DNA from 4 places in the Kitasatospora sp. NPDC036993 genome. Region 4 is predicted to be linked to each of the others. Evidence: riboswitches for the same ligand, from Rfam matches in the RefSeq annotation. Region 4 holds a riboswitch; each other region holds the start of a gene.
What was found. A riboswitch is a leader RNA that binds a small molecule or an ion and turns the genes downstream of it on or off. The one in region 4 is predicted to bind cobalamin.

Region 1: another riboswitch for cobalamin. It lies ahead of ACZ7C5_RS15260 (ribonucleoside-diphosphate reductase subunit alpha); the one in region 4 lies ahead of ACZ7C5_RS36770 (CoA-acylating methylmalonate-semialdehyde dehydrogenase).
Region 2: another riboswitch for cobalamin. It lies ahead of ACZ7C5_RS15400 (FecCD family ABC transporter permease); the one in region 4 lies ahead of ACZ7C5_RS36770 (CoA-acylating methylmalonate-semialdehyde dehydrogenase).
Region 3: another riboswitch for cobalamin. It lies ahead of nicT (Nickel transporter NicT); the one in region 4 lies ahead of ACZ7C5_RS36770 (CoA-acylating methylmalonate-semialdehyde dehydrogenase).

What each region holds. Positions count from the first base shown of each region.
Region 1 is NZ_JBVJRP010000006.1:287,927-295,398, forward strand. It holds partial or broken gene ACZ7C5_RS15230 (DUF6879 family protein) at 1-61, opposite strand, end outside; gene ACZ7C5_RS15235 (hypothetical protein) at 132-401, opposite strand; gene ACZ7C5_RS15240 (ATP-binding protein) at 398-835, opposite strand; gene ACZ7C5_RS15245 (helix-turn-helix domain-containing protein) at 1,061-1,930, shown strand; gene ACZ7C5_RS15250 (DUF397 domain-containing protein) at 1,923-2,144, shown strand; gene ACZ7C5_RS15255 (ribonucleotide-diphosphate reductase subunit beta) at 2,210-3,226, opposite strand; gene ACZ7C5_RS15260 (ribonucleoside-diphosphate reductase subunit alpha) at 3,226-5,643, opposite strand; cobalamin riboswitch at 5,838-5,996, opposite strand; gene ACZ7C5_RS15265 (glycosyltransferase family 39 protein) at 6,043-7,472, opposite strand, start outside.
Region 2 is NZ_JBVJRP010000006.1:322,364-329,835, reverse strand. It holds gene ACZ7C5_RS15425 (amino acid ABC transporter permease) at 1-492, shown strand, start outside; gene ACZ7C5_RS15420 (amino acid ABC transporter ATP-binding protein) at 489-1,292, shown strand; gene ACZ7C5_RS15415 (CGNR zinc finger domain-containing protein) at 1,453-2,040, shown strand; gene sodX (nickel-type superoxide dismutase maturation protease) at 2,037-2,495, opposite strand; gene sodN (superoxide dismutase, Ni) at 2,673-3,068, shown strand; cobalamin riboswitch at 3,136-3,274, shown strand; gene ACZ7C5_RS15400 (FecCD family ABC transporter permease) at 3,397-4,476, shown strand; gene ACZ7C5_RS15395 (ABC transporter ATP-binding protein) at 4,473-5,315, shown strand; gene ACZ7C5_RS15390 (ABC transporter substrate-binding protein) at 5,340-6,332, shown strand; gene ACZ7C5_RS15385 (nuclear transport factor 2 family protein) at 6,420-6,803, shown strand; gene ACZ7C5_RS15380 (GNAT family N-acetyltransferase) at 6,814-7,290, shown strand.
Region 3 is NZ_JBVJRP010000003.1:396,148-403,619, forward strand. It holds gene rpmG (50S ribosomal protein L33) at 54-218, shown strand; gene nicT (Nickel transporter NicT) at 278-1,405, opposite strand; cobalamin riboswitch at 1,437-1,650, opposite strand; gene ACZ7C5_RS08030 (ArsR/SmtB family transcription factor) at 1,732-2,115, shown strand; gene ACZ7C5_RS08035 (hypothetical protein) at 2,167-3,840, shown strand; gene ACZ7C5_RS08040 (AAA family ATPase) at 3,845-5,863, opposite strand; gene ACZ7C5_RS08045 (putative quinol monooxygenase) at 5,937-6,263, opposite strand; gene ACZ7C5_RS08050 (Fpg/Nei family DNA glycosylase) at 6,386-7,195, opposite strand; gene ACZ7C5_RS08055 (AAA family ATPase) at 7,275-7,472, opposite strand, start outside.
Region 4 is NZ_JBVJRP010000031.1:29,433-36,904, forward strand. It holds gene ACZ7C5_RS36750 (HelD family protein) at 115-2,232, shown strand; gene ACZ7C5_RS36755 (zinc ribbon domain-containing protein YjdM) at 2,692-3,048, shown strand; gene ACZ7C5_RS36760 (MFS transporter) at 3,202-4,677, shown strand; gene ACZ7C5_RS36765 (MarR family winged helix-turn-helix transcriptional regulator) at 4,677-5,129, shown strand; cobalamin riboswitch at 5,233-5,416, shown strand; gene ACZ7C5_RS36770 (CoA-acylating methylmalonate-semialdehyde dehydrogenase) at 5,617-7,116, shown strand; gene ACZ7C5_RS36775 (acyl-CoA dehydrogenase family protein) at 7,122-7,472, shown strand, end outside.

The DNA.
Region 1 (7,472 bases), on a different contig from region 4:
GTGGTGATTGTGACCTGTCTTGATGCTCCCGATCACCGGGGAACACGGTCAAGGACGCCATCTTTCGAGAACAGGAAAGCTGTTCGAATCCGCTCCCGCCCGGCGTGAACGTCGGGCGGGAGCGGGGGAGTTCAGGGGCTGGTGGTGATGGTGATCAGGTGGCTGGTCCAGTCGGTCATGTCGCCGACGTAGAGGGTGACGCTCCAGCTGTCGTTGCGGGAGAGGCAGTTGGTGACGCCCTCGCCGCCGCCGGGGCCGATGCAGAGCCGGATGAAGTCCCGGTGGGCCTCGCGGATGGGGAGGTCGCGGACGCGCTCCCAGAGGACGGGGAGGGCGTGGTCGAGGCTGGGGAAGTCGGTGGGGCGCATGATGCCGGCGATTCCGGCCCGGACGACGCTCACGCGGCGGCCGCCTCGGGGGAGATGTGGCACCAGACGAACTTCCCGACGCCACCCTCGCGCGGGCAGCAGCCCCACTGGGTGGCCAACTCCCTGACGAGCAGCAGGCCTCGGCCGCTCTCGGCGGTGGTGGAGGCGGGGCGGTACGAGGGCTCCTCGCCGTCGGCGTCGTGCACCTCGATGCGGAGCGTGTCGTCCGGGGAGAGCTGGAAGCGGACGAGGATGAGGAGGTTGTGCGGGGCGCGGCAGTGCCGGACGGCGTTGGTGACCAGCTCGCTGACCAGCAACTCGCCGGTGAAGACGAGGAGTTCGCCGGAGGGGTGGGGGAGGAGGAACTTGTGGAGCGCCCAGCGGGCGGCCCGGGGGGAGGAGCGGTGCCGGGGGAGCCAGCAGCTCCGCTCGATGGGGGCGGGTGAGGGGGAGAGGTCTTCAGGCATGGCAGGGCCACCTATGGGGTGTGCAGGTGAAAGCGGCTGAAGAGGGCATGGGGATGCCCGGTGAGTAGCCCACTGCGATCACGATGTGTCGATCAACAAGCTACGGTGAGTAGCATGCTCCTGGGGGCTTCCAAAGTGCAAGTCCCTACTTTGGAAGTGATCAAAGATTGTTGCGGCGGGCCTGGGGCGGCAGACTGACTGCGCACAGAAGCGGGGAGGTCACGCGTGCCGGTGAACAGGAATCCGACCGTCCGACAGCGGCGGCTCGCTCGAACTCTCAAAGAGATGCGGCTTGCTGCGGGAATGACGATTGCCCAATCGGCCAGACAGCTCGTCTGCGCCGAGAGCAAGATCAGTCGGATCGAGGCAGCGCAGTCCGGAATCAGGCTCGTCGATCTTCGGCTGCTGCTCGACCTCTATGGAGTGGTGGATCAGGCGACGCGCGGTCAGCTGGAGGACCTGTCTCGGGATGGACGTCTGCGTGGCTGGTGGGACAGGTATTCCGACACCCTGTCGCCGCTGTATGCCGACTACATCTCATTGGAGGCCGATGCCTCCGACGCCTACAGCGTGGAGACCTTCCTGATCCCGGGCCTCCTGCAAACGGAGGACTACACCAGGGCCGTCGTGCGGGCGCAGATAGAGGATGCCGACGATGGACAGGTGGAGAGGCTGACCAAGGTCAGGTTGGAGCGGAGGTCGGTGCTGGCTCGCGAGTCTCCGCTGCGGCTGTGGGTCGTGCTCTCAGAGTCCGCGTTGAAGCACCAGGTCGGTGGGCGGGCGGTGATGCGGGAGCAACTCGACTATGTGGTCACCATGGCGGACCGCTCGAACATCAACATTCAAGTGCTGCCGGAGGAATCGGATGTTCATGCCGCGCTCTTCGGGCCACTGGTGATCCTCAGCTTCCCTGAGAGCACTGAGACGGACGTCGTGTACGTGGACAGCCTCCTCAGCACCCTCTACATCGAGGAGCCGGGCGAGGTCTTCAAGTACTCCAACCTGTTCCGCCGGGCGTTGGCCGAGTCTCTGCCGCGCAAGGAATCGATCGCGCTCATCAAGCGCATTGCGAAAGGAAGGTACAGCGATGAGTAGCACCCCGCAGGGTGCGGCCGCTGTCGACCTCATCTGGCGAAAGTCATCGTTCTCAGGGGCTCAGAGCAACTGTATTGAGATCGCGGCTGGTGTCACCGAGGTTGTGCCGGTGCGTGACTCGAAGGATCCGAACGGGCCGGCGCTGCTCTTCCCGGCCGAGGCCTGGGCCTCGTTCCTCTCCGGGGTCAAGTCCGGAGACTTTCCGACCGGCTGAAACATCAGCGGTGCCCCGCACGGGCTGTGGCCGTGCGGGGCACCGCTGATGTCGTATCTGCTGGCTTAGAAGTCGTCGTCGAAGGCGACCGAGCCCTCGACGGCCACCTGGTACGCCGACACGCGACGCTCGAAGAAGTTGGTCAGCTCCTGGACGTTCTGGAGCTCCATGAAGCCGAACGGGTTGGTCGAGCCGTACCGGATCGGCAGGCCCAGCCGCGCCAGGCGCTGGTCGGCCACGGCCTCCAGGTACTCGCGCATCGAGTCGGTGTTCATGCCGGCCAGACCGTCGCCGCACAGGTCCTGGGCGAACTGGAGCTCGGCCTCGACGGCCTCCTCCAGCATCTCCGTCACCTGCTTCGCCATCTCGTCGTCGAAGAGGTCGGGCTCCTCCTCGCGCACGGTGTCGACCACCGACATGGCGAAGTCCATGTGCATGGACTCGTCGCGGAACACCCAGTTCGTCCCCGTCGCGAGACCGTGCAGCAGACCGCGCGACCGGAACCAGTACACGTACGCGAACGCGCCGTAGAAGAACAGGCCCTCGACGCACGCCGCGAAGCAGATCAGGTTGAGCAGGAACGCCCGGCGATCTTCCTTCGTCTGCAACGAGTCGATGTGGTCGACCGCGTTCATGTACTTGAAGCAGAACTGCGCCTTCTGGCGGATGGAGGGGATGTTCTCCACCGCCGCGAAGGCCGCGTTGCGGTCCTCCGGGTCGGGCAGGTAGGTGTCCAGCAGCGTCAGGTAGAACTGGACGTGCACGGCCTCCTCGAACAGCTGACGCGACAGGTACAGCCGCGCCTCCGGGGAGTTGATGTGCTTGTAGAGGCTCAGCACCACGTTGTTGGAGACGATCGAGTCACCCGTCGCGAAGAACGCGACCAGTCGCCCGATGAGGTGGCGCTCGCCCTCGCTGAGCTTCGCCAGGTCGGCGACGTCGGAGTGCAGGTCCACCTCCTCGACGGTCCAGGTGTTCTTGATGGCGTCCCGGTACCGGTCGTAGAACGACGGGTAGCGCATCGGGCGCAGGGTCAGCTCGAAGCCGGGGTCGAGCAGCATCTTCTGGCGGTCGTCGGACATTACTGGCAGGCCTCGCAGGACTCGGGGTTCTCCAGGGAGCAGGCGATGGCGGCTTCCTGCTCCGGGGTGAGGGTCGGACTGTTCACGGGCACCGGCGCGGGCGCGGGCGCGGCGGCACGTGCGGTGCCGGACGCGGCCTGGGCGATGCGGGTGGCCGGGCGCGAACGCAGGTAGTAGGTGGTCTTGAGACCGACCTTCCACGCGTAGGCGTACATCGAGCTGAGCTTGCCGATGGTCGGCGCCGCCATGAACAGGTTCAGGGACTGGCTCTGGTCCAGGTACGGCATGCGGGCCGCGGCCAGGTCGATCAGCGCGCGCTGCGGCAGCTCCCAGGCCGTGCGGTACAGCGAGCGCACCTCGGCGGGCAGCCAGTTCAGCTCCTGCACCGAGCCGTTGGCGTCGCGCAGCGCGTCGCGGGTCTGCTGGTCCCAGACGCCGAGGTCCTTGAGCTCGCGCACCAGGTACGGGTTGACCTGGAGGAACTCGCCGGACAGCGTCTCGCGCTTGAACAGGTTGGACACCTGCGGCTCGATGCACTCGTACACGCCGGCGATGGACGCGATGGTCGCGGTCGGCGCGATCGCGAGCAGCAGCGAGTTGCGCAGGCCGGTCTCGGCGATCCGGGCGCGCAGCGCGGTCCAGCGGTCGGCCCACTGCGGGGCGGCCGTCGGGAAGTGGTCGATGTGCAGCTCGCCGCGGGCCGCGCGGGTCTCGCCGTACGCCTCGTGGCGGCCGAGCTGCTCGGCCAGGTCGGCGGAGCGCTCGTACGCGGTGAGCATGATGCGCTCGGCGATCAGCGTCGAAAGGGCCTTCGCCTCGGCCGAGTCGAAGTCGATCCGCAGCTTGAAGAAGACGTCCTGGAGGCCCATCACGCCGAGGCCGACCGGCCGCCAGCGGGAGTTGGAGGTGCCGGCCTCGGTGGTCGGGTAGAAGTTGATGTCCACCACGCGGTCGAGGAAGGTGACGGCGGTGCGCACGGTGGCGTCCAGCCGCTCCCAGTCCATCGCGCCGGCGAGGTCGCCGGCGGAGGCCCCGGCGGCCACGTGGGCGCCCAGGTTGACCGAGCCCAGGTTGCAGACGGCGGTCTCGGAGTCGTCCGTGACCTCCAGGATCTCCGTGCACAGGTTGGAGGAGTGCACGGTGCGGCCCGGCAGCGCGGTCTGGTTGGCGGCGCGGTTGGAGGCGTCCTTGAAGGTCATCCAGCCGTTGCCGGTCTGCGCCAGGGTGCGCATCATGCGGGCGTACAGGGTCTGCGCCGGGATGGTGCGGACGGCCTTGCCGGCCTGCTCGGCCTTGAGGTACGCCTCGTCGAAGTCGGCGCCCCACAGGTCGACCAGCTCCGGCACGTCGGCCGGGGAGAACAGCGACCAGTCCTGGTTGGCGTTGACCCGGCGCATGAACTCGTCCGGGATCCAGTGCGCCAGGTTGAGGTTGTGGGTGCGGCGGGCCTCTTCGCCGGTGTTGTCGCGGAGCTCCAGGAACTCCTCGATGTCGGCGTGCCAGGTCTCCAGGTAGACGCAGGCCGCGCCCTTGCGGCGGCCGCCCTGGTTGACGGCGGCGACCGAGGAGTCGAGGGTGCGCAGGAACGGCACGATGCCGTTGGACTTGCCGTTGGTGCCGCGGATCAGGCTGCCGCGCGAGCGGATGCGCGAGTAGGACAGGCCGATGCCGCCGGCGTGCTTGGACAGCCGGGCGATCTGCGCGTAGCGGTTGTAGATCGAGTCCAGGTTGTCCAGCGGCGAGTCGAGCAGGTAGCAGCTCGACATCTGCGGGTGCCGGGTGCCGGAGTTGAAGAGCGTCGGCGAGGAGGTCAGGTACTCCAGGCGGCTCATCAGGCCGTACAGCTCGGCCACCTCGCGCACCGACTGCTCGCTGTCGCCGACCGCCAGGCCGCACGCGACGCGGAGCAGGAAGTGCTGCGGGGTCTCGATCACCTTGCGGGTGATCGGGTGGCGCAGCAGGTAGCGGGACTGCACGGTGCGCAGGCCGAAGTACTCGAAGCGGTCGTCGCCCTCGGGGTCGATCAGCGCGTCCAGCGCGGCGGCGTGCTTGGCGACGAAGTCGGCGGTGGCGTCGCCGATCAGGCCCTCGTCGTGGCCGACGGTGATCGAGGCCGAGAAGGACACCGAGCCCTGGCTGTTCGCCTCGTCGACGATCTCCAGCGCGAGCAGCCGGGCGGCCAGCTTCGAGTACTGGGGGTCCTCGGCGATCATCGACGCGGCGGCGTCCACGGCCAGCCCGCGCAGTTCGGCGAAGTCCGAGCCGGCGTGGCGGCCGCGCAGCGCGGCGGCGGCGACATGGCCGGGGTCCACCTCGGTGAGGTCGACGCTGCGGTCGGTGAGCAGCCGCAGCAGGGCGCCGCCGGGGTCGGAGACCGTCGGGTCGGTGAAAACGGTACCGGTGCCCTGGGCGGGCAGGGTGGCTGAGGCTGCGGTGGTCAAGGCGCTCTCTCCTGGCGGCGATCGGCGGCTGTGATCGGGGGGCCACCGGGCCGATGGGGGCAGGGGAGCACGGCACGAACGCACACGGCGTCGCGCGACGGTTACTCCCCGGCCCGCCCGCGAGGCCCGGAGGGGTACTGCTCGTGCTGGCGCGGCCTCTGCGGGAGGGCCGTGGCGCACACTGTCCGGCAGGTAATCGGACTCGCGGGCACGGCTGCTGGAGCCGCCCGCTCACCGCTGCGGGGCAGTCCCGGATTCGCACCGGGTTCCCCTGCGTCGACAGCAGAAGCGAGCATACATGTTGTGCCGCCGGACTGCGGTGGCACCATATGTTGTGGCTGTCGTGTCGCGGGTGTGGCTGAGCGGGGTGGCCCGTCAGTGCTTCAGATAGACCTTGTACGTGCTCGAATCACCGGTCGGTGAGGTGAATTGGGCGACCAGCCGGTAGTGTCCGGCGGCGGTCAGGGCGTCGCTCAGGGCCCGGTCGGTGGCCTTCGGCGCGGTGCTGTCGAGGACGACCACGGTGAACCAGCCGTCCCGGATCGCGGCCACGCTGCCGGCGTCGCCGTGGTGCTGCACCCCGGCGCCGTCGCGGTAGTCCGTGCCGGCCCGCGCGGAGACCCACTGCTCGGGTCGGGAGACGCCGCCCAGGTAGTACTCGGCGAGTCCGTCGACCTCGGTGAGGTAGCGGCCCTGGGGCTCCGCGTGGACCCGCAGGACGGCCAGCAGGCGGCCGGAGTCGGGCCCGTTCTGGTAGCGCAGGGCGGACTGCTCCAGGCCGAGGGCGAGCAGCGCGACCCAGACCAGGATGCCCAGCTGGGGGTGGCGGAAGTGGGCGCCGACCAGCCGGGTCAGGCCGACCCCGGCGAGCGGGGCGGCGAGCAGCATGCCGTAGCCGAGGTGGCGGAACAGCGCGCCGGAGGTGCCGGTCCACAGGTGGGCGGCGGGGACCAGCAGGGTGGTGACGGTCAGGACGGCCCCGAGCAGGGCGCGCCGGCCCCGGGTGGTGGGGACGGCGTCCTTCTCCGGCGCGTCGTGCTCGTTGATCTGCTCGTGGCGCGCGTAGGCGATGGTGCCGGCCACCGCGAGGACGGTGAACAGGCCGGCCCACTGGAGCGTGCCGAGCAGGATCGAGCCGGCTGAGCCGGGGGCGTTGCCGCGCGAGGGCGACCACCCCGCGACCCTGCCGAGGGTGCCGTACGGGAGCAGCAGCAGGAGGGTGCCGGCGCCCGTCAGCAGCGCGCGCAGGGCTGCTGGTCCCGGCCGCTGGTACGGCCGGGCGCAGGCGAACGCGAGGGCGACCAGGGCGGGGACGGCGAAGGCCGCGGAGTAGGCGACGGCGCAGGCCAGCGCCGTGGGTGGGGCGGCGAGCAGGGCCAGGGCCGGATGCCGTCGGGCGGTGAACACGGTGGTCCAGGCCGCGACGGCGACCAGCAGGACGGCGAGCGACTCGGGTGCGGCGTAGAAGCCGACCACGACGGTGGACTGGAGGACGGCGTAGACGGCGATGGCGCAGATGGCGACCCGCTCGTTGAACAGCCGCCGGGTCAGCGAGTACAGCAGGACGGTGGTGACCAGCGCGAAGCCGAGGCTGAGCAGCCGGGTGCCCCAGATGCCACCGGCGTTCGCGGCGGCGCCGGCCAGTGGCGGGTAGAGCCAGGGCGAGCCGTGCACCCGGTCGACCAGGTCGGTGGTGACCGGGGTGCCGTGCAGCAGGTGGGCCAGCTGCCGGCGGCCGGAGACCATGGCGGCGGCCTCGTCGGGGTGGGCGGCGGCCAGCAGGCGCAGCGAGAGCGCGGCCTGGA
Region 2 (7,472 bases), on a different contig from region 4:
GGCCTCGGCCTCAACGAGGCCGCCTACATGGCGGAGATCGTCCGCGGCGGCATCCAGTCGGTGGACGAGGGCCAGGCCGAGGCCTCGCACGCGCTCGGCATGAGCCGGTTCCAGACCATGCGCCGGATCGTCCTGCCGCAGGCCATGCGGGTGATCATCCCGCCGACCGGCAACGAGACCATCTCGATGCTCAAGACCACCTCGCTGGTCTCGGTGATCTCCCTGGAGGAGATCTTCCGGGCCGGCCAGGTCATCTACTCCAGGAACTACCAGAACATCCCGCTGCTGATCGTGGTCAGCCTCTGGTACCTGTTCTTCACCTCGGTGCTGACCATCGGTCAGTACTACATCGAGCGCCACTACGCCCGAGGCTCCAACCGCACCCTCCCGCCCACCCCGCTGCAACGGCTGCGGGGACTGTTCGCCGGGAAGCCCGCCCCGAAGACGAGTGCCGACGTCGTTCCCGGCCTCGAGGGAGGTGGTCACGTATGACCGACCTGACCAAGACCCCGGCCGGCGCCGCCGCGTCCGCCGAGCCCATGGTCCGCGCCGAGAACGTGCACAAGTCCTACGGCCTGGTCGAGGTGCTCAAGGGCATCGACCTGGAGGTCAGGAAGGGCGAGGTGTTCTGCCTGATCGGCCCGTCCGGCTCCGGCAAGTCGACCTTCCTGCGGTGCATCAACCACCTGGAGAAGATCAACGGCGGCCGGCTCTGGGTGGACGGCGAGCTGGTCGGCTACCAGCAGAAGGGCGACCGGCTGCACGAGCTCAAGGACCGCGAGGTCGCCCTCAAGCGGCGCGACATCGGCATGGTCTTCCAGCGCTTCAACCTGTTCCCGCACATGACCGCCGTCGAGAACGTCATGGAGGCGCCGGTCCAGGTCAAGGGCGAGAGCAAGGCCGACGCCCGCGAGCGCGGGATGGCCCTGCTGGAGCGGGTCGGCCTCGCCGACAAGGCGCGGAACTACCCCTCGCAGCTCTCCGGCGGCCAGCAGCAGCGCGTCGCGATCGCCCGCGCGCTGGCCATGAAGCCCAAGCTGATGCTCTTCGACGAGCCCACCTCGGCGCTCGACCCGGAGCTGGTCGGCGACGTCCTGGACGTCATGCGCGGCCTCGCCGAGGAGGGCATGACCATGGTGGTCGTCACCCACGAGATGGGTTTCGCCCGCGAGGTCGGCGACGCGCTGGTGTTCATGGACGGCGGCGTGGTGGTCGAGTCCGGCAACCCCCGCGAGGTGCTCACCGACCCGCAGCACGAGCGGACCAGGGCCTTCCTGTCCAAGGTGCTCTGAACCCGTGCCCCAGGCGCCCGGCAGGCCTCCCCTGCCGGGCGCCGACCGTTTTCCGCCCGGGCCGTGGGCCGCAGCCGCCGCCCGGGCCGTAGGGTGGAGTCCCCGCCCGGGTAATAGGCTGGAGGCAGTAAGCCCGTTACCGCATTCTGGAAGGACCCCTGTGGAGCTCGCCGCGTACGCCGATCTCGCCGTTCGGCTGGTGAACACCGAGGAGCCCGAGCGCGGCACCGACGCGCTGACCTCCGTGGAGGCGGTGCGCGGCCTGTTCTCCGACTCCTCGCGGGCCGCCACGCTCGCCGACGAGTCCGACCTGCCCAGGCTCCGGGCCGTGCGGACCCGCCTGCGCGGGGTCTTCGAGGCCGCCGCCGAGGGGGACGAGATCCGCGGCGTCGACCTGCTGAACAGCCTGCTGATGGAGTACCCCGTCAGCCCGCTGATCTCCGGGCACGACTTCCTGGACGACGCCGGGCGGCCGCGCTGGCACCTGCACCTGGCCGACAACTCGCCCACCGCCACCGCGCACTTCAGCGCGGTGGCCTGCATGGGCCTGGCCGTCCACCTGACCGAGCTGGGCGCCGACCGGCTCGGCATCTGCCAGGCCGCGCCCTGCCGCAACGCCTACCTGGACACCTCGACCAACCGCTCCCGCCGCTACTGCTCGGACCGCTGCGCGACCCGCGCCAACGTGGCCGCCTACCGGGCCCGCAAGCGCCAGGAGGCCGCGGCCGGGGCCGGGGCCGGGGCCTAGGGTTCCTCGACCCACACGCCGAACCGGCGGGCCAGGCCCGGCAGCCGGGCCAGCCGGGGGGTGAGCAGCAGCCGCTCCAGCCGGCGGCCCGGCGCCAGCCAGACCGGGTCGGGACGCAGCCGCAGCAGCACCCGGCCGAGCACCAGCTCGTCCGGCACGGCGCCGTAGCTGCGGCTGTCGCTGTCCACCGGACGGTTGTCGGACAGCAGCCACCAGCCCTCGGCCCGGCGCCCGGCGGCCCGCTTCACCACCAGCAGGTCCTGCTGGAACGGGTGCCGGAAGAGCACCACCGCGCCCGGCCGGACCGGCGCGCCGTAGCGGACCAGCAGCCGGTCGCCCTCGCGCAGGGTCGGCACCATGGACGGCCCCGCCACGTCGACCAGCCCCAGCGGCAGCACGCCGCCCCGGCCCCGCCGCCCCGCTCCGGCGCCCTCCGGCCGCGTGCTCCGCGCCACGGCTCCTCCTCCCGCTCGGCCCGCCCCCAGTCTGCCGTACGGGCCGTCACCTGTTCGATGTCCGGATTGGCCCGTTTCCTGGTCCGTCTTTCGCCCTGGGCCCCCCGCCCGATCGCGAAACCGGGAGGACGGAGGGGTAATCTCGGGCGCGGGAAGACGATCTAAGGAAGGACTCCCATGTTCTCTCGTCTGTTTGCACCGCGCGCCACCGCCCACGCCCACTGCGACCTGCCCTGCGGCGTGTACGACCCGGCGCAGGCCCGGATCGAGGCCGAGTCCGTCAAGGCCACCCAGGAGAAGTACCAGGCCAACGAGGACCCGCACTTCCGCGCCCGCGCCGTCATCATCAAGGAGCAGCGCGCCGAGGCCGTCAAGCACCACATCTCGGTGCTGTGGAGCGACTACTTCAAGGCTCCGCACTTCGAGAAGTACCCGCAGCTGCACCAGCTGGTCAACGACACCCTGAAGGCCGCCTCGGCCGCCAAGGCGTCCACCGACCCGGCCACCGGCCAGGCCCTGCTGGACCTGATCGCCGAGGTCGACAAGATCTTCTGGGAGACCAAGCAGGCCTGAGCCTGACGCGTCGCCAGCCGACCGCCCCCGTCCGCACCGCCGGACGGGGGCGGTCGTGCGTTCACGTCCAGCCCTGCCCGGTAAGGGTTGCCTGCCCTGAGTGGCTGTTATGCTGCCAGGGCGTCCGAGGGGGAAGTCCGGTGTGAATCCGGCGCTGACCCGCAACGGTGAGCACGGCCCGTACCCGCCCGTACGGCCGCGCCAGCCCGATCGCCCCCGGCCGCTGACCTCCCGACAACTCGCCGCGGACTGCGAGGGGACCGGCGCCCCGGCACGCCCCGGCACGCGCCCGGCCCGGCGCACCCGCGGCCCGAGGCAAGGCGCACCCGTGAACCGCGCACCCGCAGACCGTGCAGCCGGCCCGCCCACCCGCCGGATACCCGTCGTCCCGCTCGCCGCCGGCCTCGCCGCCGCGCTGCTGCTCTCGCTGGTCTGCGGAGTCGCCCTCGGCTCCTCCGGGCTCGGCCTGCCCCGGGTGCTGCGACTGCTGGGTGCCGGGCTGACGGGCGGCCGGCTGGAGGCGGACGAGGCGGCCGCGTACGCGATCGTCTGGGAGATCCGGCTGCCGCGCACCGTGCTGGCCGCCGTGGTCGGCGCCGGACTCGCCGCCTGCGGGGTCGCCGTCCAGGCCCTGGTGCGCAACGCGCTGGCCGACCCCTTCGTGCTCGGCATCTCCTCCGGCGCGGCCGTCGGCGCCAACGCCGTGCTGCTGTTCGGCGCCTTCGCCTCGCTCGGGGTGTGGGCGATCTCCGCCTCCGCCTTCGGCTCCGCGCTGGCCGCCATGACGCTGGTGTACCTCGCCGCCCGCACCGCGTACGGGCTCACCCCGCTGCGCCTGGTGCTCACCGGCACCGCCCTGTCCTACGGCTTCTCCGCCGCCACCACCCTGATGGTCTTCGCCGCCGACCGCGGCGAGGCCGCCAGGGACGCCATGATGTGGCTGCTCGGCAGCCTCGGCGGCGCCACCTGGGGCAAGGTGCCGATCGCCGCCGTCACCGTGCTGGCCGGCCTCGCCTACCTGGCCTGCGCCGCCGGGCGGCTGGACGCGCTCGCGATGGGCGACGAGACCTCCGCCTCGCTCGGCGTGGACCCGGACCGGCTGCGCCGCGAGCTGTTCGTGGTGACCGCCGCCGTCACCGGCACCGTGGTCGCGGTCAGCGGGGCGATCGGCTTCGTCGGACTGCTGATGCCGCACCTGGCGCGGATGCTGGTCGGCGCCGGGCACCGCCGGGTGCTGGTGATCGCGCCGCTCGCCGGGGCGCTGCTGCTGGTCTGGGTGGACATCGCGTCGCGCACCCTGCTGGCGCCCGCCGAACTGCCCGTCGGGGTGTTCACCGCGGTGCTCGGCGTGCCCGCCTTCCTGATCATGATGCGCCGCCGCGGCCAGGCCTTCGGAGGCACCCGATGACCGACGTGACCACGCCGTCCGAAGCGGCCGGAGCCACCGGCCCGGCCCTGGCCCAGGACCTCGCCGTCGACGCCGTCTCGGTGGAGCTGGCCGGCACCCGGCTGGTCCACGAGGTGAGCCTGGCGGCCGCCGCCGGGCAGGTGGTCGGCCTGGTCGGCCCGAACGGCAGCGGCAAGTCGACCCTGCTGCGCTGCGTCTACCGGGTGCTGAAGCCGGCCGGCGGCGTCGTCCGGCTCGCCGGCGACGACCTGCACGCGCTCACGGCGCGCGAGTCGGCCCGCCGGGTGGCCGCGCTGACCCAGGAGCACTCCGCCGAGTTCGACTTCACGGTGGCCGAGGTGGTGGCCATGGGCCGGCTGCCGCACCGCCGGGGCTTCGGCGCCCCGTCCGACGGGGACGAGGAGCGCTGCGCCGGGGCACTGCGCAAGGTCCGCGCCGGACACCTCGCCGAGCGGGGCTTCCTGAGCCTGTCCGGGGGCGAGAAGCAGCGGGTGCTGTTCGCCCGCGCGCTGGTCCAGGAGCCGCGCCTGCTGGTGCTGGACGAACCCACCAACCACCTCGACGTCGCCCACCAACTGGAGGTGCTGGCGCTCGCCCGCGAGGCCGGACCGACGGTGCTCACCGCGCTGCACGACCTCAACCTGGCGGCGGGCCACTGCGACCTGCTGTACGTGCTGCGGGGCGGCCGGATCGTCGCCTCGGGCCCGCCCCACGAGGTACTCGAACCCGCCCTGCTGGCCGAGGTGTTCGGCGTCCGGGGCACCCCGGTGCGGCACCCGGTGACCGGCGCCCTCCAGCTGCTGTTCGACCGCCTCGCCCCCTCCGACCACTCCGCCTGATCCGCCCCCTCCGAAGGAACCACCGTGCGTACCAAGGCCGTTGCCACCGCCGCCCTGCTCGTCCTCGGACTCACCGCCTGCGGCGCCGAGATCGCCCCGAAGGAGGCCGCAGCCGACTCCGCCCACTACCCGGTGACCGTGCGCAACTGCGGCGACGAGCTCACCTTCGACCGGAAGCCCGCCCGGGTGGTGACCAACGACGTCGGCATCACCGAACTGATGCTCTCGCTCGGCCTCGCCGACCGGATGGCCGGCTACGTGATGCCCGACGACAAGGGGCAGCTCGACAAGGTCGCCTGGAAGGACGGCTACCAGCAGACGAAGTGGCTCTCCAAGCAGCGGATCACCAAGGAGATCGCGCTGGACGCCAAGGCCGACCTGGTCTTCGCCGGCTGGCACTACGGCTTCGACGAGGGCAGCGGCGTGACCCCGCAGGCCTTCAAGGCGCTCGGCGTCGACTCGTACGTGCTCAGCGAGTCCTGCCGCAGCGGCAAGGGCACCGAGCGCGGCGTGATGGACCCGCTGGAGGCGCTCTACACCGACCTGGCCAACCTCGGCGAGATCTTCGACGTCAAGGACCGTGCCGACAAGCTGGTCGCCGGCTTCAAGGCGCAGATCGCCGCCGTCCCGCAGCCGGAGCGCCGCCCGTCCGTCTTCCTGTACGACAGCGGGCAGGACAAGCCGTACACCGCGGGCAAGTTCGCCGCCGCCGACGAGATCATCGCCAAGGCCGGCGGGACCAACATCATGGGCGACCTCGCCGACAGCTGGGTCACGGCCGGCTGGGAGAGCGTGGTGGAGCGCGACCCCGAGGTGATCGTGATCAACGACTACGCGACGCCCGGCGCCGAGGAGAAGCGGAAGTTCCTCACGTCCTTCCCGCCGCTGGCGAACGTCTCCGCGGTGAGGAACGGCCGGATCTTCGTCATGGACTACGTCGACCTGGTGGAGAGCCCGCGCAACCCGGCCGCGATCAGCGCGCTGGCCGAGTACCTGCGCACCGTACCGGCCCGCTGACCGGCCCCGGTCCCGCTCCTCCGGCCCCGGCGGCGGGCGTACGCTCAGAGGTACGAGCCGACGGAACCCGACCGGAGGAGCGAGATCATGGCCACCATGGCGGCCCCCACCGCCTTCGACACCCGCGCGCTGCGCGAGGGCATCGAGCGCCGCGACGCCGAGACCCTCCTGGCGCTCTACGCGGAGGACGCCGAACTGCGCATGGTCGATCGCAGGACCCAGCCCAGCCACCCCCTGGTGATGCACGGGCGGGAGGAGATCGGCGCCATGCTGGACGACGTCTACGGCCGCGAGATGACCCACAAGCTGGAACAGGTGGTGGTCCAGGGCGACCACGTCGCCTTCCTGGAGTCCTGCCGGTATCCGGACGGGGTCCGGGTGCTGATGTCCTCGATGGCCGGCCTGCGGGACGGCCGGATCGTCGACCAGACCTCCCTCCAGGCCTGGGACGAGACGGGTCCCGAGCAGTAGGCTCACAGGCATGATCCGCACCGCCGTCGCCACCGACGTCCCCGTCATCCACGCCATGGTCCGCGAACTCGCGGACTACGAGAAGGCCCTGCACGAGGCGAAGGCCACCGAGGAGCAGCTGCACGAGGCCCTGTTCGGCGCCGACCCGGCGCTGTACGGTCTGATCGCCGAGGACGACGTCACCGGCGAGCCGGTCGGCTTCGCGGTCTGGTTCCGCAACTTCTCGACCTGGCGCGGCACCTACGGGATCTACCTGGAGGACCTCTACGTCCGCCCGGAGTCGCGCGGCGGCGGCCACGGCAAGGCACTGCTGCTGGAGCTCGCCCGGATCGCCGTCGAGCGCGGCTACTCCCGGGTGGAGTGGTCGGTCCTGGACTGGAACCAGCCCTCGATCGACTTCTACAAGTCGATCGGCGCGGTGCCGATGAACGAGTGGACGGTGTACCGGCTCACCGACGAGGCGCTGACCGCCGTCGGGCGGCCCTGAACGGCCTTCCGCAGTCCGGAGAAAGGGTCTGCCACCCTGCGTCGCAATGCCTTACCATGAGTAACTCCCGAACCGGGGTGCGGAAGGCAGAGCGATGGCGGATCCGCGACGCCGGACCCCCTTCGGGGGTAGCAAGCGGTAACAAGCGGGGTACCAAGAAAGCACAGCGCGTCACCCAGGAG
Region 3 (7,472 bases), on a different contig from region 4:
GGGCTCGGTCCACCGACCGGGACCCGCCGCCCCTGGCCCCAGGAGGACGCCCGATGGCCCGCAGCGAACTGCGCCCGGTGATCAAGCTCCGCTCCACCGCCGGCACCGGCTTCACGTACGTGACCCGCAAGAACCGCCGCAACGACCCGGACCGGATGGTCCTGCGCAAGTTCGACCCGGCCGCCGGCCGGCACGTCGACTTCCGCGAGGAGCGCTGACCCCGCCCACCCGGACGGCGCCTCCCCCCGGCGCGGGGAGGCGCCGTTCCGCGCACGGGTCAGTGCTTCTGTGCCCCCTGGCCGGGCGTCCAGCGCTTCTCGACGTGGGCGAGCTTCCAGTACCCGATCGCGATCGCCCAGACCACCACGAACAGCCCGGCGATGGCGTACCCGACGTTGTCCAGCGAGATCTCGGCGACGAACCCGGTGACCGGGTCGGTCAGGTCCAGCTTCTCGTGCAGCACCCCGACCAGCTCGATGGTGCCGATGATGAAGGCCACCGCGATCGACAGACCCGTGATGGTCAGGTTGTAGTACACCTTCCGCACCGGGTTGGCGAAGGCCCACTGGTACGCGAAGTTCATGAACGTCCCGTCCAGGGTGTCGAACAGGCTCATCCCGGCCGCGAACAGCAGCGGCAGGCAGACGATCGCGTACCAGGGCAGCCCGGAGGCCGCGCCCGAGCCGGCCATCACCATCAGGGTGACCTCGGTCGCGGTGTCGAAGCCCAGGCCCAGCACCATGCCGACCGGGAACATCTGGCCCGGCCTGGTGATCGAACGGGTCGCCCGGTTCAGCACCCGGGCCATGAAGCCGCGCGAGTCGAGGTGGGCCTCCAGCTCCTTCTCGTCGTACTGCCCGGCGCGCATCGAACGGAACACCTTGAGGATGCCGAGCAGCGCCGCCAGGTTGAGCGCGCCGATCAGGTAGAGGAACACGCCGGAGGTGGTGGTGCCGACCACGCCGAGCCACTTGTGGGTGGCCGACTCGTCGTCCATCAGGGTGTTCGCCAGCTGCGCGCCGCCCGCCACCAGGGCGGCCATCAGCACCACCATCGAGGAGTGCCCGAGGGCGAACCAGAAGCCCACCGAGACGGGGCGCTTGCCGTCCGCCATCAGCTTGCGGGTGGTGTTGTCGATCACCGCGATGTGGTCGGCGTCGAAGGCGTGCCGCATCCCGAGGGTGTAGGCGGTGACGCCCAGGCCCACCCCGAAGACCTGGGTGCCGACCTCGTACTTCTCGGGCGCGACCAGGAAGAGGAGCGTCCCGAAGGCCACCACGTGCATGGCCAGGATCACCCCCATCAGCCCGGCCGTACGGATGGTGTCCTCGCGCCGCCACTGGAAGCTGGGCAGCACCGAGGGCGCCGGATTCGCCCCGGCGGCAACGGTTTCGGGCAGGGTCATCTGCGGATCACGCTCCAGCACCTCGTGGAAAACCTCGTGAGATGCCGTGGCCGGTCTCCTGGCTTACGGGACGCCCGTACCCGCCTTCCCAGGTGCGCGGGGCACCCAGTGGCTCCATGGGTACGGACGACGCTCCTCCGCGGGCGGAGGAACGACCCGATCACAGTGGCGAGGGCCGCTCCGGACTGGGGACCCCTGAGGGTCCGTCACCGGTCTTCCCGAGCACCACGGCGGGCTACACCGTAGGGGCCCCGCCCGACCCGTGCAAGGCTGCGCACGTGCGCAGGTGTCCAGGATCACAGACCCTTGCCTGCGAGAATGCCGGCATGCATCTCGTACCTGCCGACCGCGTGGGCCACCGCACCATCGACGGGCACCGGGTCTGCGAGGCCATCGCCGCGATCGGCGATCCCGCGCACGTCCGGACCTGGGCCGAGCGCTTCTCGCTGCTCGCCGACCCCGGACGCCTCGCCCTGCTGCTCGCCCTCCACCGGGCCGGCCCGCTCGCCGTGACGGACCTGGCGGTCGCCACCGGCATGCGCGACCCCGCCGTCTCCCAGGCCCTGCGCCTGCTCCGCACCGCCGGGGTGGTCACCGGCGACCGGGACGGACGAGTGGTGCGCTACCGGCTCGTGGACGAGGCCATGCGCCCCCTCCTCGACGAGTGCGCCGCCGCCGAGCACCACGAGCCCAGCGCGGCGGCGGGCTGACCCCCACTCGGAAACCGTGCCGCGGCGGAGCCGGATGAGTACGATCATGGTGTGCCGTCCCACCCCCACGCCTGGCCCGCCGACCGCTGGAGCACCCGACCGGTCAGGGCCCGCGTGCTGGCGGTCGCCCGCACCCTCACCTCGGCCACCCGGGTCCTGGACGTCCTCACCCTGCTGAGCCCGGACGGCATCGAGCGGTACTTCACCGTCAACCCCGGCTCCGCCTTCGCCGACCGCGCCCTGGACGACTACCTGCGCGGCCTGCCCGGCTTCACCGTGCTGGACTGGGAGGACGCCGTCCGGCACCGCTTCGACCTGGCCGTCGCCTGCGCCGTCCACTCCTCCATGCACCGCCTGGACGCCCGCCTCGTCGTCCTCCCGCACGGCGTCGGCTACAACCGCCTGGTCACCGAGTCCACCGGCGACACGGTCACCGCCGCCGGCCTGTCCCGCAACGAACTCACCCACCGCGGACGGGTGTTCGTGGACGTCCTCGGCCTCTCCCACCCCGAGCAGCTGGACCGGCTTCGGGTCTCCTGCCCCGAGGCGCTGGACGTCGCCCGGGTCGTCGGCGACCCGTGCTTCGACCGGATGCTCACCAGCCGGCGCTCCCGCGACGGCTACCGCGCCGCGCTCGGCGCCACCGGCGGCCGACGGCTCGTCGTCGTCAGCTCCACCTGGAGCGGGCACTCGTTGCTCGGCCGCCACCCCGACCTCCCCCAGCGGCTGGTCCGCCGGCTGCCCGCCGACGAGTACACCGTGGCCGTCGTCCTGCACCCCAACGTCTGGAGCCGCCACGACCCCGAGGCGCTGCTCGACGACGCCCGCCGGATGGGCCTGCGCCTGATCCCGCCCCACCAGGGCTGGCAGGCCGCACTCGTCGCCGCCGACTGCGTGATCGGCGACCACGGCTCGGTCACCGTCTACGGCGCCGCCCTGGAACACCACACCGTGCTCGTCGCCACCGGCGCCGCCGAACTCGACCCGCACTCCCCCGGCTACGCCTTCGGCCAGGCCGCGCCCGTCCTCGACCCGGACGGGGACCTCGCCGCCCAGCTCGAACTCGCCCTGGCCCGGGGCCCGGCCGACCTCAGCGGCGTCACCGGCCGCTCGCTCGCCCACCAGGGCGAATCCGCCCACCTGCTGCGCCCGCTGCTCTACTCCTTCCTGGACGGACTCGACGAACCCGCGGACGAACCGGCCGTACCGCCCTACCCCAGGCCCGTTCCGCGCCCCGCGACCGCCGAGGGGCCCACCGCGTACGACGTCGAGGGAGTGAGCGAGGGCACCGAGGTCAGCCTCCGGCGCTACCCCTTCGACCCGCGCGACCACACCCCGCGCGGCTTCCACGCCCTCACCGACGACCACCCCGGCGACGCCCTGCGCCACACCGCCGAGGTGCTCGCCCGCACCGAGGCCCACGCCGAACGCCCCGCCACCCGCTGGCTCGCCGACACCGCCGCCGAACTGCCCGGCCTCGCCGTCGCGGTGGCCGCCCTCGGCCCGGCCCGCCATCTGCTGCGGCTGCGCGGCGGCCCGCTGCTGGAGGCCCGCGCCGAACCGGACTGGGGCCGCCCCGACCCCGGCATCGACCCGCTGCTGCTCGGCTCCGCCGTCGCCTCCTGGCTCGCCGACGGCGGCGACCCGGCCGGCCTCCCCGACCACGGACTCACCGTCCGCACCGGCGGCCACCGTACCCGGGTGTCCTTCAGTACCGGCCCGTAGGCTCCTAGGACGGGCCCTGACCGGCCAGTTCCCGCAGCCGTTCGCGGCTGCGCTCCGCCAGTTCCACGTCGCCCCGCTCCTCGGCGAGGCCGAGCAGCAGGGTGTGCGCCTGCGCCTCCTTGGCGTACTGGCTCCGCTCCCTGGCCTGCCGGGCGCAGTCGTCCGCCTGGGCGACGGCGAGGTCCAGCTGCCCGAGCGCCCGGTGGGCCCGGGCGCGGACCAGCGGCAGCTTCATCAGCATGTCCTCGTCCCGCGTCCGCCCCGCCTGGGCGGTGGCCCCGGCCAGCAGGGCCAGCGCCTCCCCGGGACGGCCGTCGGCGATCAGCGCCTGCGCCACGTTGTAGCTCTGGACGATCTCGCCGTGGTCGTCGCCCCGGTTCGCCGCCAGGGCCAGGGTGAACCGCTCCACCGCGTCGGCCGGGCGCCCGTCGGCCAGGCAGAGCAGACCGTCCGTCTCGTAGAGCACCCCCACCACCTGACGGTCGGTCACCAGCGGGACCAGCTCCGTGGCGAGCGCCAACTGCTCGGCGGCGAGCCGGTGCTCCCCGCGCTCGAAGTGGGCCCTGGCGAGCTGGTTGCGCATCCGGACCACGGCGGCCGGCCGGTTGTCCCACTGGGCCGACTCGATGCCGAGCCGGTGGGCGGCGATCCAGTCCTGGTAGAGCTTCCGGCCGTGGTAGAGCGGCCAGAGCGACTCGCAGAGCCGCCACACCTCGCCGTGCCGGCCCTGCTCGGCCGCCGCCTCCACCACGGCGCGGAAGTTGGCGCGTTCGGCGTACAGCCACTCCAGGGCCGCGGTCCCGGACGGGAAGCGGGGCAGGTCGTCACCGCTCGGCTCCTGGAGGCGCAGCCGCTTCCCTGCCATCGCCCGGTCGGCCGCCGACGCCCGGCCGCGGTAGTACGCGACGACTCCGGCGAGCAGCCCCTCGCGGTCGGGCAGTTCCCGCGCCCGGCCGTAGGCGTGCGTCCGCACCACGTCATGGGCCCGGAAGCGGTCCTCGCCGTCGTCGTCCAGCACTTCGTCCAGCAGGTGGACGCCGCGCAGCTCCCCGATCGCCCGTTCGGCCCGCCGGACGCCGACCGCCCGCGCCAGTCCGGCGGACACGAAGGGGCCCGGGTGCACGCCGATCAGGTGGTAGAGCGCCCGGCCCTCCGGCGACAGCCGTTCGTAGACCAGGTCGTACGTCGCGCCGAGATCGTTCTCCTCGTCCTCCAGCATCGCCAACCTGCCCTCGCGGTCGTGCAGTTCGGCCACCACCCGGCCGACCGGCAGGCTGTCGCGGTCCAGCAGCTGGCTGCCGACCGCGTTCAGCGCGAGCGGCAGTCCGCCGCACAGCTCGACCAGCTCCGCCAGCTCCCCGTCGGTGCCCCGCCCCGAGCCCACCCAGCCGCGCACCAGCTCGGCGCCCGCCGTCGCGCTCAGCGGCCCGAGCTGCCGCACCCGCGCGCCGTCCGTCCGCAGCGCGGGCAGCCGGCGCCGGCTCGCGACCACCACCAGCCCGCGGGCCGGGAGCAGCGCCCGGACCTCCGCGGCGTGTTCGACGTTGTCCAGGAAGAACAGGCAGCGGCGCTCGGCGGTGGCGGTGCGGAAGGCCGTGAACCGCTCGGCCTCCACGGCCGGCGGCTCGGTGCCGAGGGCGCGCAGGAAGCCGGCCAGCAGCTCGGGGAGGTCCACCCCGCCCTGGTGCCGGTAGGCGAGGAGGTCCGCGTAGAGGTCGCCGTCCGGGAAGCTCCCCCGGTGCTCCTCGGTGAACTTGGCGATCAGCTCGGTCTTGCCGACCCCGCCCAGACCGGTGAACACCACGATCCCGAGTCCGCCCGCCTCGACCGGGGCCAGGGCCTCGGCGAGGGCGGCGAGTTCCGGCTCGCGGTTGACGAACGGGCCGTGCGGCGACCGGACCTGACGAGGTCTCGCCTTCTGTTCGGGCTGGTGGATGTGCAGCGATCCGATGGTCCCGGCCTGCACCACATGGCCGCCCACCGTGGCCCCCGACAGGGTGTTGGCCACCTCGTGCCGCTCCATCTGCCCGCTCCCTCCGACCGGCCCGGGCCCCAGCCTACGGGCTGGGCGCCGGGCCGGAGGGGCACTCCGGGTGTCAGCGGGGGGTGATCTCCCCCATCTCAGCCCAGCCGTCCATGCCGGGGATCTCGGTGGAGACGATCCGCGGCTTGGCGGCCACCGCGTACGACAGGTCCTCCATGGCCTTGGCGAAGTGCGCGGACTCCACGTGCTCCTTGCCGGCCTCGCCGTCGCGGAACGCCTCGACCAGGACGAACTCGTTGGGGTCGTCGACGCTGCGGGACCACTCGAAGAAGATGTTGCCGGGCTCGTTCCGGGTGGCCCGGGTGAACTCGTCGACCAGGTCGAGCCAGCCGTCGACGCGCTCGGGGCGGACCGGGAACTTGACGGTGATGAAGATCATGGGGCTTCCTTCCACGCCACGCTCACACGTGGCGGTACGGGTTCGGGGACGGGCGGCTCGACGAGCACAGTGTCCATCGTCGCAGGTCAGCAGGGCCGCCTACGACACAGGACCGGTTCCGCTCAGGCCGCCTGGCAGCTCGGGCACCAGAAGAGGTTGCGGGCGGCGTGCTCCTCCGTCCGCACGTCGGTGCCGCAGACCAGGCACGGCATGGCCGCCCGCCGGTAGACGTAGACCTCACCGCCGTGGTCGTCCACCCGGGGCGGACGGCCCATCGCCTCGGGGGTGTGCTCGGGGCGGACGGTGTCGATCCGGCCCGCGGTGACACCCTCGCGCATCAGCGCGACCAGGTCGGCCCAGATCGCGTCCCACTCCCGGCGGGTGAGGTCGCGCCCGGCCCGGTGCGGGTCGATGCCGTGGCGGAACAGCACCTCGGCCCGGTAGACGTTGCCCACCCCGGCCAGCACCTTCTGGTCCATCAGCAGCGCCGCGACCGTCGTCCGGCTGCCCGATATCCGGCGCCAGGCGGCCTCCGCGTCGGCGTCGGCGCGCAGCGGGTCCGGCCCCAGCCGGGCGGCGACGGCCGCCTTCTGCTCCTCCGTGACGAGCGCACAGGTGTTGGGGCCGCGCAGGTCCGCGTAGCCGTCCTCGTTCTCCAGCCGCAGCCGGACCAGCCCGACCGGCTCCGGTGCCGGGCCCGTGCCGAAGGTGAACCCGCCGTAGAGGCCGAGGTGGACGTGCACCCAGCCGCCCTCCTCGAAGCCGAGGAAGAGGTGCTTGCCGGTGGCCTCCGCGCCGGTGAGCAGCTGCCCGTCGATCACCTTGGCCTCGTCGGCGAACCGGCCCTGCGGACTGGAGACCCTGACCGGGCGGCCGCCGAAGGCCTTCCGGTTCTCGGTGGCGAGGCGGTGGATGATGTGGCCTTCCGGCACGGGCGTCAGCTCCTCCGGGCGCTGCGACAGGACCCGTCCATCATCGCAGCCGGCCCTGACACTTCCACGACCGTGCGGGTCAGCGGACCGGGACGCCCATCAGCCTGGCCAGGATGACGCGGTCCAGCTCGGCGGCCGTCCCGGCGACGTCCAGGGCGGAGTTGTCGATGATCGGCAGCCCGGAGTTGTACCAGCCGGCCATCCGCCCGTGGATCCGGGCCACCTCCTCGTCCCCGAGGCGGCGGTTGCCGCTGCGCCGGGCGTTGCGGTGCAGCAC
Region 4 (7,472 bases):
GTGCCCGAGGTCTTCCGTGCCAGTCTGCACAACCAGGTCAGTATTTTTACTGAGTTAAGTTATACTGGACTTCGAGCAGCCGGTGAGCTCGTGGTGCGGGAAGGGACGCGAACGATGACCTCGGAAACCCAGAGCCTCGACGGTGAACTGGAACGCGAACGGGCCTACGTCGAGGCCTGCCGGGTGGCGACGGCCCGGCAGGTCGAGGACGCCGGCCACCAGGTCGTCGCCGGGGAGGACGTCTCCGGCGACGGCGCCAGCGCGGAGGCGCTCGGCCGGTACCTGCGCACCCGCGCCAAGCGGATGAAGGAGCTGCCGGAGAGCCCGTCGTTCTTCGGCCGCCTGGACTTCGCCGACACCGCGGAGGCCGGGGACCACCGGCGGCAGCGCTACTACGTGGGCCGCCGGCGGATCTCCGAGGACCCGACGGTGCCGCCACTGGTGGTCGACTGGCGCGCCCCGGTCTCCCGGGCGTTCTACCAGGCGAGCGCCCACACCCCGCTCGGGCTCGCGCGGCGGCGCAGGTTCGGCTGGGCGCCGTGGAGCCTGGGCGCGCCGGAGGAGCTGACCGGGCTGGAGGACGAGGCCCTCGGCGGGGCGGCCGTGGTCGGCGGGCCCGGTGCGGACGGCGGCAGCGGCGACGGGAGCGGCCGAGGCGGCAGCGGTGCGGGCGGCATCCTGGCCGCCGAGATCGAGCGGCCCCGTACCGGTCCGATGCGGGACATCGTCGCCACCATCCAGCCCGAGCAGGACGCCCTGGTGCGGGGCGAGTTGAGCGAGTCGGTGTGCGTGCAGGGCGCTCCCGGAAGCGGCAAGACCGCCGTCGGGCTGCACCGCGCCGCGTACCTGCTCTACAGCTACCCGCAGCGGATCCGGCGGAGCGGTCTGCTGGTCATCGGCCCCAACCCGGTCTTCCTGCGCTACATCGCCGAGGTGCTCCCCGCGCTCGGCGAGATCGACGTCGTCCAGAAGACCGTCGAGGACCTGGTCGCCACCCGGCCGGTCACCTCGGTGGACGACGAGCGGGCCGCCGTGGTCAAGCAGGACGCCCGGATGGCGACGGTGCTGCGCCGGGCGCTGTACGGGCGCATCCGGGCGACGGGCTCGGAGCCGCTGGTCGTCCCGGACGGCTCCTACCGCTGGCGGGTGTCCCCGGAGCGGCTCGACCGGGTGGTCGCCGAACTGCGCGAGCAGGCGCCTCCGTACGCGATCGGCCGGGAGAGCCTGCGCACCCGGGTGGTGGCGATGCTCCAGGACCAGGCCGAGCGCCGGTCCGGCGTGATGCCCGGGGCGTGGACGCGGAAGATCGGGCGTTCCAGGCCGGTCGCGGCCTTCCTGGAGGCCGCCTGGCCGAACCTGCGGCCGGAGGCTGTGGTCGCCGCACTGCTGAGCGACCCCGCGGTGCTGGCCGAGGCGGCGGAGGGGGTGCTCGGTCCGGAGGAGCGGGCGGCGATCCTGTGGCGCCGCCCGCCGCGCTCGGAGAAGAGCGCCAGGTGGTCCGAGCACGACCTGATGCTGCTGGACGAGGTGGCCGGACTGATCGAGCACCCGGCCGGCTTCGGTCACGTCGTGGTGGACGAGGCCCAGGACCTCTCCCCGATGCAGTGCCGGGCGATCGCCCGCCGCAGCGTCTTCGGCTCGCTCACCGTCCTCGGCGACCTCGCCCAGGCGACGGCGCCGTGGGCCGCCCGCAGCTGGCCCGAGCAGCTCGGCCACCTGGGCAAGCCGCAGGCCGCGGTGGTGCCGCTGACCACCGGTTTCCGCGTCCCGGCCGTGGTGATGGCCCTCGCCAACACCCTGCTGGGAGCGCTGGGCGTGGCGGTGCCGCCGGCCGTGTCGCTGCGGCAGGACGGCGAGCTGACGGTGCGGAGCGTGGCCGGGGGCGGCCTGGGCGGGGCGGTGGTGACGGCGGTGCGGGCCGCGCTGGAGCGCGAGGGCTCGATCGCGGTGATCGCGGCCGACGACGCGGTGGCGGAGACCGCCGAGGCCCTCCGGGAGGCGGGCGTCCCGACCGGCGCGGCCGAGCAGGCCGGCACCACGGCGCGGGTGACGGTGCTGCCGGCGTCGCTGGCGAAGGGGCTGGAGTACGACCACGTGGTGGTGCTGGAGCCGGCCGCGATCGTGGAGGCCGAAGCGCGCGGGCTGCACCGCCTGTACGTGGTGGTGACGCGGGCGGTCTCCCGGCTGGACGTCCTGCACGCCCGCCCGCTGCCCGCGCCGTTGGCCGGGTGACGGGCGGGGCGGGGCGGGTGCGGATCGCGCCAATTGCGGGGCCGTTTCGGGACGGCGGCCGCCAAGGAGACCAGGGTCTACACGACGACGAGGGACGGCAGCCTCCAGGAGTGGACCGCGGGTCCTGTGAACCACGGCTGGTCCCCTCGGAGCCCCGGCAACCAGGCACGCGGGCCCGCGACCCAGGGCGGGCCGACGGCCGCGGTGTAGCAGGGGACACCTTCGTGTTCGCCGACGGTACGGAGGACGGCCCCGGCAGGTGCCCGGCGTCCTCCGACCGGGGCACCTTCGGGGGCTGCCCTCACGTCGGCGGACAGGTGGTTTGAAAAATTCTTCAAGTTCATACATGCTGGCGTGCCGTCGGATCGGCGCGAGGTGCGTCAGGGTGCCCTCTGCGTGGGCACCGGACCCGCCGGCCCGGCCCCCTTGCCGCCTCGAAACCCTGGATGCGTTGAACCCATGAGCGACAGCCTGCCCCCGTGCCCGCAGTGTTCCTGCGAGTACACCTATGAGATGAACGCCCTCGTGGTCTGCCCCGAGTGCGCCCACGAGTGGGTGCCCGGCGGCTCCGAGGAGAGCGGCGCCGCGGCCGGCGAGCGTGTGATCAAGGATGCCGTCGGCAACGTGCTGAACGACGGGGACACCGTGACGGTGGTCAAGGCGCTCAAGGTCAAGGGCAGCGTCTCCGGCATCAAGGCCGGCACCAAGGTGCGCAACATCCGCCTGGTGGACGGCGTCGACGGGCACGACATCGACTGCCGTGTCGAGGGCTTCGGCGCCATGCAGCTCAAGTCGAGCGTGGTCAAGAAGGCCTGACCCGCGGGCCTGGACGGCCGCGCCCCGCCGAGGAGATCGGTGTGGGCGCGGCCGTTCCGTCTTTCCCGGACCGGAAAAGGGTGGAGTCGTCGCGGGAGTTAGTTATAGGCTCACAATGATTACAACAACACAAGTAACCATGGAGCGTCCGTCATGCCCGATGCCGCCCGACCGCGGCCCTGGCTCGTGCTCGCCATCTGCTGCATGAGCCTGCTGATCGTCAGCCTCGACGTCACCATCCTGAACGTGGCCCTGCCCGCCATCCGGAGTGACCTGCACACCTCGGTGTCCGGACTCCAGTGGACGGTCGACGCCTACACCCTGGTACTGGCGAGCCTCCTGATGCTCTCCGGATCGACCGCCGACCGGATCGGCCGCCGCCGGGTGTTCCGGATCGGACTGGTGGTGTTCTCCGGGGCCTCCCTGCTGTGCAGCCTGGCCCCCGGGCTCGGCTGGTTGCTCGCCGCGCGGATGCTCCAGGCGGTCGGCGGATCGATGCTGAACCCCGTCGCGATGTCGATCATCAGCAACACCTTCACCGACTCCCGGCAGCGCGCCCGCGCGATCGGCGTGTGGAGTGGCGTGGTCGGCATCAGCATGGCCGCCGGACCGATCCTCGGCGGGGTCCTGGTGGAGTCGGCCGGCTGGCGGGCGATCTTCTGGATCAACGTCCCGATCGGCCTGGCCGCGCTCTTCCTCACCCGCTACGTGCCGGAGTCGCGGGCGGCCCGCACCCGCAGGGCGGACCCGGTCGGCCAGCTGCTGGTCGTCGTGCTGCTCGCCGGACTCACCTACGCGATCATCGAGTCGCCGGAACGCGGCTGGACCTCGCCCGTGGTCCTCGGCTGCACGGCGGCCGCGCTCGGCGCGCTGCTGGGCCTGCTGTGGTACGAGCCCCGGCGCACCGACCCCCTGATCGACCTGCGGTTCTTCCGCTCCGCGCCGTTCTCCGGTGCCACCGTGATCGCGGTCGCCGCCTTCGCCGGCCTCGGCGGGTTCCTGTTCGTCGGCTCCCTGTACCTCCAGGACGTCCGCGGGCTCGACCCGCTGCACGCCGGGCTGTTCATGCTGCCGATGGCGGTCATGTCGCTGCTCACCGCGCCGCTGTCCGGCCGGATGGTGGCCACCCGCGGGCCGCGCACGCCCCTGCTGCTCGCCGGGACGGCACTGACCGCGAGCGCCGTGCTCCAGGCGGTCGGCTACGCCGAGCACGTGCCGACCGGTCTGCTGGTCGTCGCCTTCCTGCTCTTCGGCACCGGCTTCGGCCTGGTCAACGCGCCGATCACGAACACCGCCGTCTCCGGGATGCCCCGCGCGCAGGCGGGCGTGGCGGCGGCCGTCGCCTCCACCAGCCGGCAGGTCGGCCAGTCCCTGGGCGTCGCGGTGACCGGTGCGCTGATGGCCGGTGCCGCCCACGCCGACCCGGCGGCCTTCACCGCCGCCGCCCGGACGGCGTGGTGGATCATCGCCGGCTGCGGTGTCGCCGTGCTGGTCACCGGTACGCTCACTTCCGGTCGCTGGGCCAGGGCGACGGCCGAACGCGCGGCGGAGCGGCTCGCCGCCGAGGAGGCGGCCGAGGACGCCGGCGGCAACGGGATCAGAGAGACGAAGGGGACGGTGGACGCCTGATGGAGTGCCTTGACACCGGCGGACACCCGGAGCCGGGCGAGGCCGATGCCGGGATGGCGGCCCGGGTCTGGCAGGGGATGTACGCGCTCGTGCTGGAGCGCCACGACCGCCGCAAGGCCGTCGCCGACGCCCTCGGCATGAGCTTCAGCCGGGTCAGGGCGCTGCGCCGGCTCGCCGCCGGACCGCTCACCCTGCGGGAGCTGGCCGAGCGGCTGACCGCCGACCCGCCGTACACCACCGTGATCGTGGACGACCTGGTGCGGCGCGGCCTCGCCGAACGCATCACCAACCCGGCCGACCGGCGCTCCAAGCTGGTCCACCTCACCGAGGAGGGCGAGGCGAAGGCCGCGCTCGCCACCGGCATCCTCGCCACCCCGCCGGACGCCCTGCTCGCGCTGCCGCCGGAGGACATCCGCGCGCTCGACCGGGTGGTGGCGAAGCTCCTGGGCTGAGGCCGCCCCCGGGCCCGGGCGGTGCTCGACGGCCCCGGGCGGGCCGGTGACGACGCGTCCGTGACGTGTTCTCACGGGTTGTCGCTCTGGACTTACTAGGACGTCCAACTATATGGTCGACGGCAGGTCCGCGGTGTCAGGGAAGCCGGTGTGAGTCCGGCACGGTCCCGCCACTGTGACCGGGGAGTCCGTCCTCGCAGGAGACGGCCACTGGCAGCCAGCCGGGAAGGCCAGGGGGCGGGCGTCGATCCGGGAGTCAGGATACCGGCCGCGGGTGGTTCGTGTTTTCCACGAGGATGGAGACGACACGCATGACTCCGGGCCGCTGTTCCCGTTCCGCTGCCGTGCTTCCGGTCGCCAGGGCGCTCGACGCCTGACGATCCGTCATTTTCCGCCTGCCCGCAGGCCCGTGCGCCGACCGTGCGCGCGGCCGGGCGGCGGTGCTCTCCAGTCCTCCTCTCCCCAGCGCTGATGAGAGAAGGAACCGATGGTCCGTGAACTGACCCACTTCGTCGGCGGCAAGCGCGCCGCCGGGACGTCCGGCCGGTACGGCGACGTCTTCGACCCCAACACCGGCCGGGTGCAGGCCCGGGTGCCGCTGGCCGACCGTGGCGAGGTCGAGGCGGTGATCGCCGACGCCGCCCAGGCGCAGCCCGAGTGGGCGGCCTGGAACCCGCAGCGGCGGGCCCGGGTGCTGCTGCGCTTCCTGCAACTGGTCGAGGGCGAGAAGGAGGAACTCGCCCGGCTGCTCTCCGCCGAGCACGGCAAGACCGTTTCCGACGCCCACGGCGACATCCAGCGCGGCCTGGAGGTCGTGGAGTTCGCCGCCGGCATCCCGCACCTGCTGAAGGGCGAGTTCAGCGACAACGCCGGGACGGGCATCGACGTGTACTCGATGCGCCAGCCGCTCGGCGTGGTCGCCGGCATCACCCCGTTCAACTTTCCGGCGATGATCCCGCTCTGGAAGGCCGCCCCCGCCCTGGCCTGCGGAAACGCCTTCGTTCTCAAGCCCTCGGAGCGCGATCCCTCGGTGCCGCTGCGGCTGGCCGAACTCTTCCTGGAGGCCGGGCTGCCGCCAGGCGTGCTCAACGTGGTCAACGGCGGCAAGGAGGCCGTGGACACCCTGCTGGAGGACCCGCGCGTCCAGGCCGTGGGCTTCGTCGGCTCCACACCGATCGCCCAGTACGTCTACGCCACCGCCGCCGCCCATGGCAAGCGGGCGCAGTGCTTCGGAGGCGCCAAGAACCACCTGATCGTGATGCCGGACGCCGACCTCGACCAGGCGGCCGACGCGCTGATCGGCGCCGGGTACGGTTCGGCCGGCGAGCGGTGCATGGCGATCTCGGTGGCCGTCCCGGTGGGGGAGGAGACCGCGGACGCCTTGGTGGCCAAGCTGGTCGAGCGGATCGCCGCGCTCAAGGTCGGGCGCTCGGACGACCCGGCGGCGGACTTCGGCCCGCTGGTCGGCGCCGACGCGCTCGACCGGGTCCGCGGGTACCTGGACCTCGGCGTCCGGGAGGGCGCCGAACTCGTCGTCGACGGGCGGGAGTTCCGACTGGAAGGACACGAGGGCGGCTACTTCCTCGGCGCCTCGCTGTTCGACCGGGTCACGCCCGGGATGCGGATCCACCGCGAGGAGATCTTCGGTCCGGTGCTCACGGTCGTCCGCGCCGCCGACTACGAGGAGGCGCTGCGGCTGCCCAGCGAGCACGAGTTCGGCAACGGCGTGGCCATCTACACCCGGGACGGCGACACCGCCAGGGACTTCGCCCGGCGGGTGGACACCGGCATGGTCGGGGTCAACGTGCCCATCCCGGTGCCGGTCGCCTACCACACCTTCGGCGGCTGGAAGCGCTCCGCGTTCGGCGACCTCAACCAGCACGGCCCCGACTCCATCCGCTTCTACACCCGCACCCGCACCGTCACCTCGCGCTGGCCCTCCGGGGTCAAGGAGGGCGCGAGCTTCACCATGCCGACGATGGGGTGAACGCCGTGCACGCAAGTGATCTGACGGAAGATCAGATTGATATCGCCGCCGCGGTACGGGAGTTCGCCGCCGAGTGCCTGGCGCCGTACGCGGTGGAGTGGGACCAGGCCAAGCACTTTCCGGTGGACGTGCTGCGCAAGGCCGCCGACCTCGGGCTGGCCGGGGTCTACGTCCGCGAGGAGGCCGGCGGCTCCGGACTCTCCCGGCAGGACGGGGTGGTGGCCTTCGAGGCACTGGCCGGCGGCTGCCCTTCCATCGCCGCCTACCTGTCCATCCACAACATGGTCGGCTGGATGGTCGACCGCCACGGCACCGAGGAGCAGCGCGCCCGCTGGCTGCCCGCGCTCTGCTCGGCC